DNA from 3 places in the Mesorhizobium sp. Cs1321R2N1 genome. Region 1 is predicted to be linked to each of the others. Evidence: predicted binding sites of a transcription regulator. Region 1 holds the regulator's gene; each other region holds the start of a gene.

The links. The regulator PhoB, encoded in region 1, activates phosphate uptake and scavenging genes when phosphate is short. The targets are predictions, from matches to a motif close to TGTCATNNANCTGTCAT.
Region 2: phnF (phosphonate metabolism transcriptional regulator PhnF) is a predicted target of PhoB. The motif match lies at 1,814-1,830, and genes of this name have one in related genera.
Region 3: O7A61_RS23020 (DUF1045 domain-containing protein) is a predicted target of PhoB. The motif match lies at 2,434-2,450, and genes of this name have one in related genera.

The regions. Positions count from the first base shown of each region.
Region 1 covers NZ_JAPYKP010000024.1:52,128-58,369, reverse strand. The annotation lists partial or broken gene O7A61_RS09570 (substrate-binding domain-containing protein) at 1-321, opposite strand, end outside; gene O7A61_RS09565 (ROK family protein) at 592-1,839, shown strand; gene phoB (phosphate regulon transcriptional regulator PhoB) at 1,842-2,531, opposite strand; gene phoU (phosphate signaling complex protein PhoU) at 2,551-3,258, opposite strand; gene pstB (phosphate ABC transporter ATP-binding protein PstB) at 3,284-4,087, opposite strand; gene pstA (phosphate ABC transporter permease PstA) at 4,084-4,935, opposite strand; gene pstC (phosphate ABC transporter permease subunit PstC) at 4,939-5,922, opposite strand; gene pstS (phosphate ABC transporter substrate-binding protein PstS) at 5,989-6,242, opposite strand, start outside.
Region 2 covers NZ_JAPYKP010000072.1:11,476-17,717, reverse strand. The annotation lists gene O7A61_RS18675 (zinc-binding alcohol dehydrogenase family protein) at 25-1,041, shown strand; gene phnF (phosphonate metabolism transcriptional regulator PhnF) at 1,050-1,796, opposite strand; gene phnG (phosphonate C-P lyase system protein PhnG) at 1,910-2,371, shown strand; gene phnH (phosphonate C-P lyase system protein PhnH) at 2,371-2,982, shown strand; gene O7A61_RS18655 (carbon-phosphorus lyase complex subunit PhnI) at 2,985-4,097, shown strand; gene O7A61_RS18650 (alpha-D-ribose 1-methylphosphonate 5-phosphate C-P-lyase PhnJ) at 4,094-5,005, shown strand; gene phnK (phosphonate C-P lyase system protein PhnK) at 5,002-5,778, shown strand; gene phnL (phosphonate C-P lyase system protein PhnL) at 5,828-6,242, shown strand, end outside.
Region 3 covers NZ_JAPYKP010000109.1:6,376-12,617, reverse strand. The annotation lists gene iolD (3D-(3,5/4)-trihydroxycyclohexane-1,2-dione acylhydrolase (decyclizing)) at 1-87, shown strand, start outside; gene iolE (myo-inosose-2 dehydratase) at 196-1,113, shown strand; gene O7A61_RS23030 (hypothetical protein) at 1,177-1,389, shown strand; gene iolB (5-deoxy-glucuronate isomerase) at 1,525-2,337, shown strand; gene O7A61_RS23020 (DUF1045 domain-containing protein) at 2,592-3,299, shown strand; gene O7A61_RS23015 (alpha-D-ribose 1-methylphosphonate 5-triphosphate diphosphatase) at 3,335-4,474, shown strand; gene phnN (phosphonate metabolism protein/1,5-bisphosphokinase (PRPP-forming) PhnN) at 4,471-5,100, shown strand; gene O7A61_RS23005 (COG4280 domain-containing protein) at 5,234-5,989, shown strand; gene O7A61_RS23000 (hypothetical protein) at 5,986-6,201, shown strand.

The DNA.
Region 1 (6,242 bases):
GCCCTCGTCGAGCGCCTTCTGCACCGCCGGGCCGATGGCCGAAGCATCCTGCGCCAGGATGATCAGCGAATTGGCGCCCTGCGAAATCAGGCTTTCGACATCGGTCAGCTGCTTGCCGGGATTGGACTGCGCATCGGCGGAAATGTACTTGTCGCCCGCGGCCTCGATCGCCTTCTTCATGGCGGCCTCGTCGGTCTTCCAGCGCTCTTCCTGGAAATTCGACCACGAAACGCCGATGACCTTGTCCTTCGCCTGCGCCACCGACGCCAGCGTCAGCGACATGGCGACACCCGCCAGGATGGCGACTGTGAATCTCGTCATGATATATCCTCCCTGCGCCGCGTATGGCGCGACCAAACTGGCCCGAAGGCCGGCACAAAGGCTCCATTTTTTCGAGCCTCGAAAAAACACTGGTCCATCGTCGGAACACTGTCAACATCGATTCTGATGGATTTTGAGGTGCCGTGTACCTTTTTTCGGGTCCCGCAATAAATAAATGACAGCTCCTGCCGCTTCTGCCAGTATTCGACCCGTTGCCGGAGATGTTCGAAGGGGTGTCAAGAACCGCGGCGACGGGAGGATGTGGTAAACATGTCGGTCGGAATCCGCCACGACGATCTGCGCCGGCGCAACCGCGCCATGGTGATTGCAGCCGTGCGTCAGGGTGGTCAGCCCTCGCGCACCGAGATCGCCGCCACCACCGGCCTCAGCCACTCGACCATATCGGCGATATCAGCCGACCTGATCGGCGAGGGTATCCTGACCGAAGGCAAGCCGAACGAGGCCGGCTCATTGAAACGCGGCCGGCCGCAGGTTGGCCTTGGCCTCAACCCCGAGGCCGCGGCTGTGATGACCGTGGTGCTGTCGCTGAATTTCCTGTCCGTCGCCGTCATCGATTATGCCGGCCAGGTGGTCGCCGAGGAACAGCGCCGGCTGGACACGCTGACCATGTCGCGCGAGGCGCTGATCGGCGAATGCACGGCAATAGTGCGGCGGCGCCTCGAGGACCCCGATCTCGACGTCCGCAGTATTGCCCGCATCGCGCTGGCGATCCAGGGCATCACTGACACCGAGGCGCGTGCGATGCTGTGGTCGCCGATCACGCCGCAGACGGACATTCCCTTCGCCGACATACTTGAAGCCGAGTTCGGCATCCCCGCCACCATGGAGAACGACTGCAACATGATGGCGGTGGCGCTGCGCTGGCGCGACCCCGAACGCTACCGCGACGACTTCATCGCCATCCTGCTCTCGCACGGCATCGGCATGGGCCTGGTGCTGAAGGGCGAGCTGTTCACCGGCACGCATTCATCGGGAGGCGAGTTCGGCCACATGATCCATCGCCCGGGAGGCGCGCTCTGCCGCTGCGGGCGGCGCGGCTGCGTCGAGGCCTATGCCGGCAACTACGCCATCTGGCGCAACGCCAGGCAGCTTGGCGAGGACGCCGAACCGGTCGCAGATGTCAGCGATGCGCAGATGCGGACACTCGCCGCGACGGCAAGGGAGAAAGACGGACCGGAGCGCGAAGCCTATCGCAAGGCCGGCGAGGCGCTGGGCTATGGACTGGGCAGCCTGTTCGCGCTGATCGATCCCGCACCCGTCGCCATGGTCGGCGTCAGCGCCGCCGCCTTCGACCTGATCGAGCCGGCCTTGCGCGAGGCCATCGCCCAGACCGCCGGCGGCCAGCATTCGGAATCGATTTCCTTCGACACCGAGCCGAACGAGCTGCCGCTCATCCGCGAAGGTTGCGCTATGCGCGCATTGACCTTCGTGGACCAGGAGATTTTCGCGCCGGGCGTGCTGGCGAAGCCCGGCGTTCCGGGCAAGAATGTAGCCTGATTTCAGTCTTCGCGGATCGCGTAGCCAGCGCCGCGAATGGTGCGGATCACGTCCGGCATACGGCCATTGTTAACCGCCTTGCGCAGCCGGCCGACATGCACGTCCACGGTGCGTTCATCGATATAGATCGTCTCGCCCCAGACATTGTCGAGCAACTGGCTGCGCGAGAACACGCGGCCGGGATGGCGCATCATGAATTCCAGCAGGCGAAACTCGGTCGGCCCGAGCCGGATCTCGCTCTTCTTGCGATAGACCCGGTGCGATTCCCGGTCGAGCACGATGTCGCCGACCTTGAGCACGCTGGACAGCACTTCCGGCTTGGCGCGGCGCAGCAGCGCCTTGACCCGGGCCATGAATTCCGGTGTCGAGAACGGCTTGACCAGATAGTCGTCGGCACCGGTCGAGAGGCCGCGCACGCGGTCGCTCTCCTCGCCGCGCGCCGTCAGCATGATGATCGGCAGCCTCTCGGTCTCGGGCCGCATTCGCAGGCGCCGACAGAGTTCGATGCCGGAAACCGCCGGCACCATCCAGTCGAGCACCAGGAGGTCGGGCACGTTCTCCTGGAGGCGGATCTCGGCTTCGTCGCCGCGTGTCACCACCTCGACCTGGTAGCCTTCCGATTCCAGATTGTAGCGGAGGAGCACGCCGAGCGGCTCCTCGTCCTCCACCACCATGATGCGTGGCGCGATCATCGATTGATCATCCCTGCCGTCAAGCCGCCGGCACCGACATCGCCGTCTCGTCCTGCTTCGGACGGTTGGCGGGCAGTTGCGTGCCGGTCAGCACATAATATGCATTCTCGGCAATGTTGGTCACGTGGTCGCCGATGCGTTCGAGATTCTTGGCGCAGAACAAAAGATGCGTGCAAGCCGTGATGTTGCGCGGGTCTTCCATCATGTAGGTCAGGAGTTCGCGGAACACCGATGTGTATTTGACATCGATGCGTTCGTCGTCATTCCTGAGCTTGGCGAGTGCGGCGGCATCGCCGGCCGCATATTCCTCGACCACGCCCTGCACCTGGATCAGCACCAGCTGCGCCATGGAGTCGATCGAATGCGACAGGTCGCGTGGCGTGGCGGAGAGGCCGACGGAGCCGACGCGCTTGGCAATGTTCTTGGCAAGGTCGCCGATGCGCTCGAGATCGCCCGCCATCCGGATCGAGCCGACGACATGACGCAGATCGTCGGCCATCGGCTGACGCTTGGCGATGAGGGTGATGGCTCGGTCGTCGAGCTCGCGCTGGCGCGCGTCCATGATGGCGTCGTCGGAGACGACGCGCTGTGCCAGCGCGTTGTCGGAATTCAGCAGCGCCTTGGTGGCGCCGCCGACCATCGTGCCGGCGAGATCGCCCATGTCGCTGATCAGCCTGCTGATCTGTCCGAGATCCTCGTCGAAGGCTGCGACTGTATGTTCGGCCATGATCCTGGTCCTCGTATGCGTGATATCAGCCGAAGCGGCCGGTGATGTAGTCCTGCGTGCGCTTCTCGCGAGGCGACGTGAAGATCTTCTCGGTCTTGTCGAATTCGACCAGTTCGCCCAGATACATGAAAGCCGTCTGGCGTGACACGCGCGCCGCCTGCTGCATATTGTGGGTGACGATGACGATCGTGTAGTCGGCCTGCAACTCGTCGATCAGTTCCTCGATCTTGGCGGTCGACAGCGGATCGAGCGCCGAGGCCGGCTCGTCGAGCAGGATGACCTCCGGCTTCACCGCCACGGTGCGGGCGATGCAAAGACGCTGCTGCTGGCCGCCCGACAGGCTGAGGCCGCTGGCGTTCAGCTTGTCCTTGACCTCGGTCCACAATGCGGCGCGCTTCAGCGCCTGCTCGACACGGCCGTCCATCTCGGCCTTGCTGATCTTCTCATAGAGCCTGACACCGAAAGCGATGTTCTCATAGATCGACATCGGGAACGGCGTCGGCTTCTGGAACACCATGCCGATCTTGGTCCGCAGCAGGTTGAGATCCTGCGAACGGTCGAGAACGTTCTGGCCGTCGAGCAGCACCTGGCCCTCGGCGGTCTGCTTGGGGTAGAGTTCGTAGATGCGGTTGAAGACGCGCAGCAGCGTCGACTTTCCGCAACCCGACGGTCCGATGAAGGCCGTCACGCTGCGCTCGGGCAGCGACAACGTGATGTCCTTCAGCGCCTTCGACTGGCCGTAGTAGAAATTGAGGTTCTTGACCTCGATCTTCGCCTTGGCGGCTGCCTCGGTGGCAATCGTCATGTCTGGAGACAACATCTGGCTCATTTGTCCTCTCTGCGTCCGGTCAGGCTGCGCGCAAAGATGCTGAGCGCGAGAACCGTCAATGTGATTATGAGTGCGCCGGTCCAGGCCAGTTGCTGCCATTCCTCATAGGGGCTGAGAGCGAACTGGAAGATGGTGACCGGCAGGCTGGCCATCGGCGCGTTGAGATTGCTCGACCAGAACTGGTTGTTGAGCGCGGTGAAGAGCAGCGGCGCCGTCTCGCCGGAGATGCGGGCGATCGACAGCAATATGCCGGTGACGATGCCGGAAAGTGCTGCACGATAAGCCACTGATTTGATGACCACCCAGCGCGGCGCGCCGATCGCGGTGCCGGCTTCGCGCAAGGCGTTCGGCACCAGGTTGAGCATGTCCTCGGTGGTGCGCACGACCACGGGGATGACCAGGATGGCCAGCGCGACGGCGCCGGCGATCGCCGAGAAATGCCCCATCGGCCGCACCATCAATTCGTAGACAAACAGGCCAATGATGATCGACGGCGCCGATAGCAGAATGTCGTTGATGAAGCGCACCACGGTGGTGAGTTTCGAGAAGCGGCCGTATTCGGCCATGTAGGTGCCGGCCAGAACACCGATTGGCGTGCCGACGATAACGGCGATGACCGTCATCACCACGCTGCCATAGATAGCGTTCAGCAGGCCGCCGGCATCGCCGGGGGGCGGCGTCATCTGCGTAAACACATCAAGGGAGAGCCCGGCTGCGCCTTTGTAGACCAATGCGCCGAGGATCAGTGCCAGCCAGGCAAGCCCGATGCCCGCGGCGGCGACGCACAGCGTCATCATCACCGAGTTTCTGGTCTTGCGGCGGCTGTGAAGCGACGAGGCTGTCGACATCGGTCAGGCTCCGGTGCGGGCGTCGATGCGCATCAGCATGTAGCGTGCGATGGCAAGGATGAGGAAAGTGATGACGAACAGGATCAGGCCAAGCGCTACCAGCGAGGACGTATAGAGGTCGCCGACGGCTTCGGTGAATTCATTGGCGATGGTCGCGGAGATTGTCGTTGCCGGCGCGAACAGCGAGGTCGAGATGCGGTGCGCATTACCGATCACGAAGGTCACCGCCATGGTTTCGCCGAGCGCGCGGCCAAGGCCAAGCATGACGCCGCCCATGATGCCGATGCGGGTGTAAGGGATGACGACGCGACGTGTCACTTCCCAGGTCGTGCAGCCAATGCCGTAGGCGGACTCCTTCAGCACCGGCGGCACCGTGTCGAACACGTCCTTGGTGATCGAGGTGATGAAGGGCAGCACCATGATGGCGAGGATCAGCGACGAGGTCAGCAGGCCGATGCCGTAGGGCGGACCGGCAAACAGGCTGCCAAGACCGGGAACGCCATGGAAAACGCTGATGATGAAGGGCTGCACCGTCGTCTGCAGGAACGGCGCCAGGACGAACAGGCCCCAGATGCCGTAGATGATCGAAGGAATGCCGGCCAGCAGTTCCACCGCCATGCCGATTGGGCGCCGAAGCGGGCGCGGGCAAAGCTCGGTGAGAAAAATGGCAATGCCGATGCCGAGCGGCACGGCGATCAGGATGGCGATGGCCGATGTGACAATGGTGCCATAGATAGGCGCCAGGGCGCCGAATTTCTCCGTCACCGGGTTCCAGCTCTCGCTGGTCAGAAACGAGAAGCCGAAGGTCGACAGTGCCTGCCAGGAACCGGCAAACAACGAGATGGCGACGCCGCCAAGCAACACCAGCACGAGAATGGCGGCGGCGCGGGTCAGCCCATGGAAGATCGAATCTGTTAACGCGAAGCGTCTGACGATGGCGTCGCGCGAGCCCTTAATGGCTGGCAAGGCTTCCTGGACAGCACTCATGTCAAGCTCGGCTCTTTGTGTTGAGAAAAAGGAGCGCCGCGTGAAGCGGCGCTCCTTCGGGTGATGTTACTCGCCAGCGTAGACCGGCTTGCCGCCGGCCTGGATGTCGGCCTTCCACGAAGCCTTGATCAGGTCGACGACGCTGTCGGGGATCGACACGTAGTCGAGCGTCTTGGCGGTTTCTTTGCCGTCCTTGTAGGCCCAGGCAAAGAACTTCAGCGCTTCGCCGGTGGCAGCGGCATCGTCCGGAGCCTTGTGGATCAGCACCCAGGTCGAGGCGGCGATCGGCCAGGTGGCGTCGCCGGGCTCGTTGGTGATGA
Region 2 (6,242 bases), on a different contig from region 1:
CGTAAATCCAAAATGGACTGAAACATGAAAGCCGTCGTCTGCCGCTCGCCCGGCGAACTCATTCTGGAAGACCGTCCCACGCCCTCCCAGCCACCTCCCGGCTGGGCACTGGTGGCGGTCAGCCATGTCGGCATCTGCGGCACCGACTATCACATCTTCGAGGGCAAGCACCCGTTCCTCGCCTACCCCCGCATCATGGGCCATGAGGTGTCTGGCACCGTCGTCGAAGTCGGCGAAGGAGCGGGTCTTGCGGTCGGCGAACCGGTCATCATCAACCCGTATCTCTCCTGCCGCAAATGCATCGCCTGCCGGCACGGCAAGCCCAATTGCTGTGTCAGAATCGAGGTGCTCGGCGTGCATCGCGACGGCGCCATGTGCGAACAGATCCTGGTGCCGGCGCAGAACCTTTATCCCACAAACGGGCTGTCGCTCGCCGACGCCGCCGCCGTCGAATTCCTGGCCATCGGCGCGCATGCGGTGCGCCGCGCGCGTTCCGAGCCCGGCGCGCGCACGCTGGTCATCGGCGCCGGCCCGATCGGGCTTGGCACCGCCATCTTCGCACGCATTGCCGGGCTCGAGGTGACACTTCTCGACATGAGCACCGAAAGACTGGTCTTCGCGGCGAGTGAGCTCGGCTTTTCGATTCTCGACGGCTCGCAAGCACCCGTGTCCGATCTGGTGCGTGATGCGACCGACGGCGAAGGCTTCGACGTGGTCTTCGACGCCACCGGAAACACCCGGTCGGTGCGATCGGCCTTCGCCCATGTCGCGCATGGCGGCACATTGGTGCTGGTCAGCGTCGTCAAGGACGACATCGGCTTTTCCGATCCTGAATTCCACAAGCGCGAAATGACATTGGTAGGCAGCCGCAATGCGTTGCGCGCCGACTTCGATCATGTCGCCGCCTCGATCCGCAATGGTGCCGTGCCGCTGGCCAAGCTCGTCACCCACCGCACCACGCTGGCCGATACGCCAGGGGATCTCGCACGCTGGGCACACGAGAAGTCGGGCCTGATAAAGGCCGTGATCGAGATCGGATAGCCAGGGCGCTATAGCGCCGAGAGCTTCAGCTCCACACGCTCGGCCGGAAAACGCGATTCGGAAAACTGGATTGGCTGGCCGTCGGGCGTGACGTTGACCGCCACTGTCACCAGCACGATGGCGCCCGGCTGCAGATCGAGATCGGCGAGATCGGCGGCGTCCGCATGGCGCGCGGACAGCACGGTCGATTGCCTGAGATAGTCGTCGATACCGAAACGAGCGAGCGACGCGGTGATCGAACCGGTTTGCGCCATCGCCTTGTCGATGCCGGCAAAGCGCTTCGCCTCGAACCATGCGGCAGCGCGCGACACCGGCCGTCCGTCGGCCTCGCCGCGCGTTTCCAGCCGGATTACCTCGGCACCCCGGGCAAGGCCAAGCCCCTCGGCAACGCGCTGGCTGGCAGGCTCGACCGAGAAAGCAAGCAGCACGATGTGCCGTTCCGAGGTCTGCCCCTGCAGCCCCGCAGAGAAGCGCGTGCGCGCGCCGATCGGATAGGACAGCCGCTTGCGCGACAAGACGAACGTGCCGCGCCCCTGTTCGGCCCGCAATACGCCCTCCTGTACGAGGGCCGATATGGCGCTGCGCACGGTGTGACGGTTGACGCCATAACGCTCCGCCAGCGCGACCTCGGGCGGCAGCGCGGCATTTTCGGCGAAATCGCCAATGGCAATCGCTTGCAGGATCCTGTCGGCGATCTGGCGCCAAAGTGAGACGCCGCTGCGCCGCTCGATGGTATCGGCCGCTTGCCCGGTCATGTTTTTGCCTCCCGGCCTGTCACGCACCCGTCATGGACTCGCGCTAGGTAATATGTATAATTTGTATAGTTGTCTATATCAATAGACAAATTTAACGAAGAGGAAAGTTGGCGATGCGAGGACAGGAAGCCCGCGACCAGGCCGAGCGCAAGGCTGCCATGGCCACCTTGGCGCAATCGAGCGGCGACGACATCGCGCGGCTCTGGAACGAGGCCGGCCTGCCTTCGCAAGCCGAGCTGCTGCGCGGCCCCGAGACCGGCCTGGTCACGCTGCGTGGCCGCATCGGCGGCGGCGGCGCGCCCTTCAATGTGGGGGAGGCGACCGTCACGCGTGCCACCGTCCGGCTGCCATCCGGGCAGGTCGGCCATTGCTACGCGCTTGGCCGCGACAAGCAGAAGGCGAAGCTGGCAGCCATCGCCGACGCGCTCTGGCAGGATCCTGCCCACCGCACCGAGGTCGAGACCAGGCTCATTGCGCCCTTGCGCTCGGCTCTGACCACTGCCCACGAGAAACGCCGCGCCGAGACGGCGGCGACGAAAGTGGATTTCTTCACCATGGTTCGCGGAGAAGATTGATGGATATCGCGGCACAATCGATCGAGGGCGGTTTCGCCGATCCGGTCTTCAACGCCCAGACCGTGTTTCGGGCCGTCATGGATGCCATGGCGCGGCCGGGCAGCGTCCAGCCCTTGCCGACCTTGGCCCGCCCGCCGGCGCCGCTTTCGGCAACCTCGGGCGCTATAGCCCTGGCGCTGTGCGACAACGACACGCCGCTCTGGCTCGACCCGGCCCTGCATGCCTCCGCGGCGATCGGCTCCTGGCTTGGCTTCCACACCGGTGCGCCGCTGGCCAACACGCCGGCCGACGCGCACTTCGCCTTCATTGCCACACCGGCCGAGATGATGGCGCTCGACGGTTTTTCGCAGGGCACGCAGGATTATCCCGACCGATCGACGACGCTGATCCTGCAGGTCGGGGACCTCGCTTCAGGGTCCCCGCTGTTGCTCGAAGGCCCCGGCATCGAAACCAGCGCCGCGATCGCGCCGGCGCAGATGCCGCGTCACTTCGTCGAGCAGTGGAAGCAAAACAACAAGCGCTTTCCGCGCGGCGTCGACATCATCCTCGCCACATCGGACGGCATAGCCTGCCTGCCGCGCACGACGCGCATCAAGACGATGGAGGCTTGAAGATGTATGTCGCGGTAAAAGGTGGCGAAGCCGCAATTGCCAACGCTCACAGCCTGCTTGCCGACCGCCGGCGTGGCGACCGGTCGGTGCCGGCGCTGCGCCTCGACCAGATCGTCGAACAGCTGGCGCTCGGCGTCGACAGGGTGATGAGCGAAGGCTCGCTCTATGACCGTGAGCTGGCGGCACTCGCCATCGCCCAGGCGCGCGGCGACATGATCGAGGCGATCTTTCTGGTGCGCGCCTATCGCACGACATTGCCGCGCTTCGGTTACACCAGCCCGATCGACACCAGCGCGATGCTGGTCGAACGGCGCGTCTCGGCGACCTACAAGGATCTGCCTGGCGGCCAGCTGCTTGGTCCGACCTTCGACTATACGCACCGCCTGCTCGACCCGGAGCTTGCCGCCGGCGCAGGCGTCGCCGAACCGGTGCAGCGCGCCGGCCAGGCCGAGCCCATGCCGCGTGTCTCGGCCATCCTCGCCCGCGAAGGCCTGATCGAACCCGATGGCGACATGCCGCAGGACCATGTTCCCGGCGACATCACCCGCGAACCGCTGGAATTCCCGATGGCACGTGACATCCGCCTGCAGGCGCTATCGCGCGGCGACGAGGGTTTTCTGCTGGCGCTCGGCTATTCAACGCAGCGCGGCTATGCCCGCAACCATCCGTTCGTCGGCGAGATCCGCATCGGCGAGGTCGAGCTGGAACTCGACGTTCCCGAACTGCCGTTCGCGGTGCCGCTCGGCACGGTGCGCGTCACCGAATGCCAGATGGTCAACCAGTTCAAGGGCTCGGCCAAGGCGCCGCCGCAATTCACCCGCGGCTACGGTCTCGTCTTCGGCCAGAGCGAGCGCAAGGCGATGGCCATGGCGCTCTGCGACCGGGCGCTGCGCGCCTCCGAACTCGGTGAGGACGTCGTTGCCGCCGCGCAGGACGAGGAGTTCGTCATCTCGCACTCGGACAATGTCCAGGCCACCGGCTTCGTCGAGCACCTGAAGCTACCGCACTATGTCGATTTCCAGGCCGAGCTCGACCTCGTGCGCCGTATGCGCGCCGAATATGAGGCCCGCGAAAATCCAGCAAAGGCGGAAGAAAAGAAGGAGGCAGCGGAATGACCGCGCAATCCACCGACATCGCCACCTACAACTTCGCCTATCTCGACGAGCAGACAAAGCGGATGATCCGCCGCGCGATCCTCAAGGGCATCGCCATTCCCGGCTACCAGGTGCCGTTCGCCTCGCGCGAAATGCCGATGCCTTATGGCTGGGGCACCGGCGGCGTCCAGGTTACCGCCTCGATCATCGGCCCCGACGACGTGCTGAAGGTCATCGACCAGGGTGCCGACGACACCACCAATGCCGTATCGATCCGCGCCTTCTTCAAGAAAGTAGCCAATGTCGCGGTGACCACCGATACCGCCACCGCCCGCATCATCCAGACCCGCCACCGCATTCCGGAGCATCCGCTCACCGCCGGCCAGGTGCTGGTCTACCAGGTGCCGATCCCCGAACCGCTGCGCTTCCTCGAGCCGCGCGAGACCGAAACGCGGAAAATGCATGCGCTGGAGGAATACGGCCTCATGCATGTGAAGCTCTATGAGGACATCGCCAAGCACGGCCGCATCGCCACCACCTATGCCTATCCGGTCAAGGTCGAGGGCCGCTATGTGATGGACCCGTCGCCGACGCCGAAATTCGACAATCCCAAGATGCACCGCTCGCCGGCCTTGCAGCTGTTCGGCGCCGGCCGCGAAAAGCGCATCTACGCGGTGCCGCCCTTCACCGATGTGGTGAGCCTCGACTTCGAGGATCATCCGTTCGAGGTGCAGACTTTCGACCAGCCCTGCGCGCTGTGCGCGGCCGAGAATGTCTATCTCGACGAGGTCATCCTCGACGACCATGGCGGCCACATGTTCGTCTGCTCGGACACCGATTACTGCGGGAAGCGGCGTGAAGAGGGCCATCGCGGTCACCTTGCTCCCGAAACCCATCTTGCCCCAGAAAACTTGGAGCCGGCGCAATGACCGACGAACCGCTGCTGCGCGTCTCGGCGCTCTCCAAGTTCTACGGTTCGCGGGTCGGCTGCGACAACGTCAGCTTCGACCTGTGGCCGGGCGAAGTCCTGGCTGTCGTCGGTGAATCCGGTTCCGGCAAGACGACGCTGCTCAACTGCCTGTCGACGCGGCTGCTGCCCTCCTCCGGCACCGCCAGCTACCGCATGCGCGACGGCCAGTTTCGCGAGCTCTACCGCATGAGCGAGGCCGAGCGCCGTTTCCTGATGCGCACCGACTGGGGCTTTGTCCACCAGAACCCGGCTGATGGCCTGCGCATGACCGTGTCTGCCGGCGCCAATGTCGGCGAGCGTCTGATGGCGGTCGGCGACCGCCATTACGGCAAGATCCGCGCCACGGCGGTCGACTGGCTGTCGCGCGTCGAGATCGAGGAAGACCGCATCGACGACGAACCCCGCGCCTTTTCCGGCGGCATGCGCCAGCGCCTGCAGATCGCCCGCAATCTCGTCACCGGGCCACGGCTGGTGTTCATGGATGAGCCGACCGGCGGCCTCGACGTTTCCGTGCAGGCGCGCCTGCTCGACCTGTTGCGCGGCCTGGTCACCGACCTTGGCCTTGCCGCGATCGTCGTCACCCACGACCTCGCCGTGGCGCGGCTTCTGTCACAGCGCATGATGGTGATGAAGGACGGCCGCGTCGTCGAAAGCGGCCTCACCGACCGCGTCCTCGACGACCCGCGCGCGCCGTACACGCAATTGCTCGTTTCCTCGATTTTGCAGGTGTGATGATGGCTCGTGTACGCCCGCCGACGATTGACGATTGGAGAAATTTCTGATGCCGACGCCTCTCGTTGTCTCCGATGTCGCCAAAAGCTTCACCATGCATCTGCGCGACGGCATCAAATTGCCCGTCGTCGCGGGTGTCTCGTTCTCGATCAAGGCCGGAGAATGCACCGTGCTCGGCGGTCCGTCCGGTGCCGGCAAAAGCTCGATCCTGAAGATGCTCTACGGCAACTACGCCGTCGACGAAGGCCAGATCATCGTCACGCACGAGGATGGGTTGATCGATCTCGCCCATGCCAGCCCACGCACCGTGCTTGCCGTGCGCCGGCAAACGATCGGCTATGTCAGCCAATTCCTGCGCACCGTGCCGCGCGTCTCGGCTCTCGATGTCGTCGCCGAACCACTGGTTGAACGCGGCGAGGAGCGCGAGGCGGCCCGGGCCAAGGCACGCTCCTTGCTGGCCCAGC
Region 3 (6,242 bases), on a different contig from region 1:
GTGCCGGAAGTGTCGGCGCGCAGCCAGGTGAACGCGGCGCGCAAGGCCTATGATGAGAAACGGCAGATGCAGACCATCGGCGATTGATGTCGGCGCCGAGGTTCCTCCCTTCTCCAGGGAGAAGGTGCCGGCAGGCGGATGAGGGGCGACGCCAACGAACAAGAAATGAACTGTTTTTAGCACCGGAGTGACGACTTGAAAGCCAAACTGGGCATGTCCCCCATTGCATGGTGGAACGACGATCTTGCCGAACTCAGCGATGACGTGTCGCTGGAGGAATGCTTGCGCCAATCGCGCTCGGCCGGCTTCACCGGCATGGAGATGGGCCGCCGCTTCCCCAACGATCCCGCTATCATGCTGCCGATCCTGAAGGCCGCCGACGTGACGCTCTGCGGCGGCTGGTTCTCGGGCACGCTGGTGGACGAGGAGATGGCTGCCAACAAGAACCGCATCCAGCCGATGATCGACCTGTTCAAGGCGGTCGACGCGCCTTGCATCGTCTATGGCGAGGTCGGCCGCTCGATCCAGGGCGACCGCTCCAAGCCGCTCGCCACCAAGCCGAAGCTCACCAGTGACGAGATGAAAGCCTACGCGCGGCGCCTGACGGAATTCGGAGAATGGTGTGCCGACCAAGGCATGCCGCTGTCCTATCACCATCACATGGCGGCTGTGGTCGAGACCGAGCCGGAGCTCGATGCCTTCATGCGCCATTCCGGCGAAGGCATCCCGCTGCTGCTCGATGCCGGACACCTCGCGTTTGCCGGCGGCGACGTGCTGCGCGCAATCGACAACCACCATAAGCGCATCAGCCATGTCCATGTGAAGGACGTGCGCATGGATGTGATCGACAAGCTCGACCGTACGAAGCAGTCCTTCCTCGACGCCGTGGCGCTCGGCGCCTTCACCGTGCCGGGCGACGGTTCGCTCGATTTTGGCGCCATCGTGCAGCGCTTCGCCGATTATGGCTATGAAGGCTGGTTCGTGGTCGAGGCTGAGCAGGATCCCAGGAAGAACCCGCCGCTCAAGATGGCACAGGTCGGCTACAAGGAGCTGATGCGGGTGATGACGGATGCCGGCTACACCGTCGAGACACAAGGCTTTCCGAGTGCCTGAAGGCTGGATTCACGGTGACGCGCGGTCTATCTGAGGACAGATTGCTGAGTTACGGATGGCGCGATGAAAGATTATGAACACCCGTTCTTCCGCCCGCTTTGGCGGCGCGTCGCCGTCGTCGCGGTCTGCCTGATCTGGTCGGTGATCGAATTCGCGTCCGGCACACCGTTCTGGGGCGTGATCGCGCTCGGTTTCGCCGGCTACGGCGCCTGGCAGTTTTTTTATCTCTACAAGCCGGCTGAAGAAAAAGAGGCCGAGCCCGAACCGAAGGAGTGAACTGGTCGCGTAGGCGATTAGCTTGCAGCGCCTCGGCCAATCTGAGGCGTCTGCGATGATCCTTTTGAACAACCGGTGAAATCGTCGGCCTGGACAAGCTGCAACCCGTCAAGCCACTGGAACAGGAGAGACAAAATGTCCAAACTGCTCGTCAAAGCCGACAAGGGCCATGGCCGCGTCGCGCATGTGACGCCGAAAAGCGCCGGCTGGACTTATGTCGGTTTCGACCTGTATCGGCTGAAACCAGGCGAAAGCGCCTCGGGAAAGACGGACGACCGTGAGGTCTGCCTGGTGTTCGTGACCGGCAAGGGTACCGCGACAGCCGCCGGCAAGGATCTCGGCCTGCTCGGCGAGCGCATGTCGCCTTTCGAGGGCAAGCCGTGGTCCGTCTACGTGCCGCAGGGATCGGACTGGTCGGTGACGGCCGATACCGAGCTGGAACTTGGCGTGTGCTCGGCGCCCGGCCTTGGCGGCGGCCTGCCGGTCCGGGTGATCGGACCGGACGATCTCGGCCAGGAGGTGCGGGGCAAGGGCACCAACACGCGTTATGTCACCAACATCCTGCCGGAAGGCCAGCCCGCCGACTCATTGCTGGTGGTCGAGGTCATCACGCCCGGCGGCCACACGTCGAGCTACCCGCCGCACAAGCACGACCAGGACAACCTGCCCGCTGAATCCTATCTCGAGGAGACCTACTACCACCGCCTCAACCCGCCGCAGGGCTTTGCCTTCCAGCGCGTCTATACCGACGCCGACAAGGATGGCCGGCGCGCGCTGGACGAAGCCATGGCGATCGAGGACGGCGACGTGGTGCTGGTGCCCAGGGGCTATCATCCCTGTGCCGCCTGCCACGGCTATGACCTCTATTATCTCAATGTGATGGCCGGGCCGAAGCGGACGTGGAAATTCCACAATGCGCCCGAGCACGAATGGTTGATGAAGGCCTGACCGCTCTGCGGTTCCGGCTGAACCTATTGGTCCAGCTTGGAAGAATCGTCGGCTAACGACCCTGAGGCTCGATTTGCCTTCGAAAACCCTTCAAAGCTTCGTCAATCCGTCATGGAAATCACCTATGGCAACGGTTCTAGTACACGTCGCCCAAAAGTGCGTAGCGGTTTTGGGACGACGACATGCACCAAATGAAGATTTAAAGCGCGTCGCACCCTCACTTCAAACGCGGCGCGCTTTAACGAGGACTTCCCATGCGTTATGCCATTTATTTCACTCCCCGGCAGGACGAGCCGCTGGCGCGAATCGCCGCCAACTGGCTGGGCCGCGACCCGTTTGGTGCCGCGACCAGGCCTGTTGAGGCCGTTGCCGAGCTGTCGGCGGCGGAAGTGGCCTTCCACACCGCTTCGGCGCGCCGCTATGGTTTCCACGCCACGCTGAAAGCGCCCTTCTACCTGGCTGCCACAGAGACCGAGGCTTCGCTGCGCGCGGCGCTCGACCGTTTTGCCGAAGCAACGCCGGTCGTGACGGTCCCGCACCTTGTCGTCAGCCAGATCGACGGCTTCTTCGCGCTTGTGCCGGATGGTCCGCTGCCTCCGCTCAACCGCTTCGCCGACGACGTCGTGCGCGATTTCGACCGGTTTCGCGCTCCGTTGAGCGAGGCCGAGATCGAGCGGCGCAGTCCGGATTCGCTGAAGCCGGCCGAGTTTCGCAATCTCTGCCAATGGGGTTACCCCTATGTCTTCGACACCTTCCGCTTCCACATGACCCTGTCCGGCCGGGCCGGACCGCAGGAAAGCCCTCGTCTGCGCGCGGCGATCGACAGCCTTTTCGCCGATGTGTTGCGCCAGCCCGTGCTGGTGGATGCGCTGACGTTGTTTGTCGAACCCGAACCCGGTGCGCCGTTCATGGCGCTTTCCCAGCACGCGCTCGGACGCCGCCCGGCCCGGAAAATCGCCTGAACGAACCCGACTGCAAGAACCAAGGACTACCCGCAATGACCGTCGAAACTGTTCTTTCCAACGCCCGCATCGTTCTTGCCGACGAGATCGTCGAAGGTTCGCTGGTGCTGCGCGACGGCTTTATCGCCGGCATCGATGCTGGCACTGGCCGCATCGGCGAGGACATGGGCGGCGACTATATCATTCCCGGGCTGGTCGAACTCCACACCGATCATCTCGAAGGCCATTACGCGCCGCGCCCGAAAGTGCGCTGGAACCCGATCGCGGCGGTGCTTGCCCATGACGCGCAGGTCGCGACCGCCGGCATTACCACCGTGCTCGACGCGCTCCGCGTCGGCATGGACGAAGACGCCGACCTGACATTGGACGACATCCGCAAGCTGGCCGATGCGATCGAGGACAGCGTTGCGCAGGATCGTCTGCGGGCCGATCACTTCCTGCATCTTCGCTGCGAGGTTTCAGCGCCGGATTGCCTCAACGCATTCGCCAATTTCGACGGCGACGAGCGGGTCAGGCTGGCATCGCTGATGGACCATGCGCCGGGCCAGCGCCAGTTCGTCAATCTGGAAACCTATGCCTACTACTACCAGCGCAAGCTGAAACTCTCGGATCGCGACTTCCAGAAATTCTGCGAGAAGCGGATGGACGAATCGGCACGCAACTCCGGACCGAACCGCGTCTTCATCGCCGCCGCCTGCCAGGAGCGCGGCATCGTGCTCGCCAGCCACGACGACGCCACGTCGGCCCATGTCGACGAGGCCATCGAGCAGGGTGTGCGGGTGGCCGAGTTCCCGACCACCGAGGAAGCGGCGCGGGCCTCGAAGGCCGCCGGGCTCGGCGTGCTGATGGGCGCGCCCAATGTCATGCGCGGCGCCTCGCACTCGGGCAATGTTTCGGCCCGCACCTTGGCCAGCGACGGTCTGCTCGACATCCTGTCCTCCGATTACATCCCCTTCAGCCTGATCCAGTCGGCCTTCTTCCTCGGTGACATGGTCGAAGGCATTTCGCTGCCGCAGGCCGTCGCCATGGTTTCGAAGAACCCGGCGCAGGCCGTCGGCCTTGACGACCGCGGTGTCGTCGAGCAGGGACGCCGCGCCGATCTGGTGCGCGTGCGCGTCGACGATCATGTTCCGGTCGTACGCACCGTCTGGCGGCAGGGACGCCGGGTGGCATGATGGTGTCGGCCTCGATCGAGCGCGAACTGTCCGCCGAAACCTTTCCGATCCGTCACGGCGTCTTTGTCGCTGTCGTGGGCCCGAGCGGTGCCGGCAAGGACACGGTGATCGGCTATGCCAAGGCGCTTTTCGCCGACGAGACGCAGCTGGAGTTCGTGCGCCGCGTCATCACCAGGCCGAGCGACGCGGCGAGCGAGGATCACGACACGCTGGCCGACGCCGCCTTCGCCGAGGCCGATGCCGACGGCGCCTTCGCCATCTCCTGGGAAGCGCATGGGCTGCGCTATGGCCTGCCTGCCGATGTCGACTGGTCCGTCTCCAATGGCCACGTCGCCGTGGCCAACGTGTCGCGCGCGATCATCCCCACCTTGCGCGAACGCTATGCCAATCTGGCAATCGTCGAGATCACCGCTTCGCCCGAGGTGCTGGCGGAACGGCTGGCGATGCGCGGCCGCGAGTCGCGCGGCGAAGTGCTGGCGCGGCTGGCGCGCAGCGCCAATGTGACCTTGTCCGGTCCGGGCGTCACGTCGCTCGACAATAGCGGCCCGCGCGAGGTGGCCGGCGAGCGCTTCGCCGAGCTGCTGCGCAAGGCGATGGCCTTTTCCGACATGTCGGGCCTGATCTAGAGCCGGGCCCGCTTCACCCGTTTGCTTGCGCTGCCGCCGGAACGCTTGGGGATGCTGGCCGCATAGGGTGATTCTGCGTTACGATCCGGGAATTCGCCCCGGGGATCACGGTCGAGCCAGACAGGAAGCCTTGATGCAGACACTGACACCCATCCTCTCGACAGTCACGGCGGCATTTCTCGCATCCCTGGTCGAGGTCGTCGAAGCCTTCACCATCGTGCTGGCGGTCGGGGTGACACGCAGCTGGCGTCCGGCACTAGCGGGCGCCGCGCTGGCGCTGGCGCTGCTGGCGGCCCTGGTGCTGGCGTTCGGGCCGCTGCTGGCGCTGGTGCCGATCACGACGCTGCAGTTCGCTGTCGGGGTGCTGCTGATCCTGTTCGGCATGCGCTGGCTGCGAAAGGCCATCCTGCGCAGCGTCGGCGTCATCGCCCTGCATGACGAGGAGGCGGCCTTCGCCAAGGAAACCGCGGCGCTGCACCGGCAGGCCGACGACCGGCGCGCCGACTACCTCGCCGGACTGGCCTCCTTCAAGGCGGTGCTGCTCGAGGGCGTCGAGGTGGTGTTCATCGTCATCGCCGTCGGCGCCGCGCATGGACAGACATTTTACGCCAGCATGGGCGCGCTGGCCGCTTTCATCCTGGTGATGCTTGTCGGTCTGGCGGTTCACCGGCCGCTGGCGCGCGTGCCCGAGAATGCGCTGAAATTCGTGGTCGGGCTGATGCTGACCAGCTTCGGCATCTTCTGGACCGGCGAGGGGATCGGCGCCGACTGGCCGGGCGCCGATCTTGCCCTGCTCGCCATCTTCGCCATCGTCGCGATGGCGTCCTTCGCCATGGTGCGCTGGCTGCGCGGCACCCGTCCGACAGCAGCCGGAGGGCTCGCCCGATGAACGTCCTTCGTCTCGTCGCCAGGGAATTCTTCGGCATGTTCGTCGATGACGGCAATCTGGCGCTGCTGGCGCTGGTCCTGGTGGTCGCCGTTACCGCAGGGGTAAAGCTGCTCGCACTGCCACCGCTGCTTGGCGGTGGGCTGCTGCTGGTCGGCTGCCTTGCCATCCTTTTGCAAAGCGTTCGCCGCGCCGCGCGCGAGGGCAGCAGGTAGTTAAGTCAAGGCCGCATGGGCGGGATGACCCGACGGTGGCC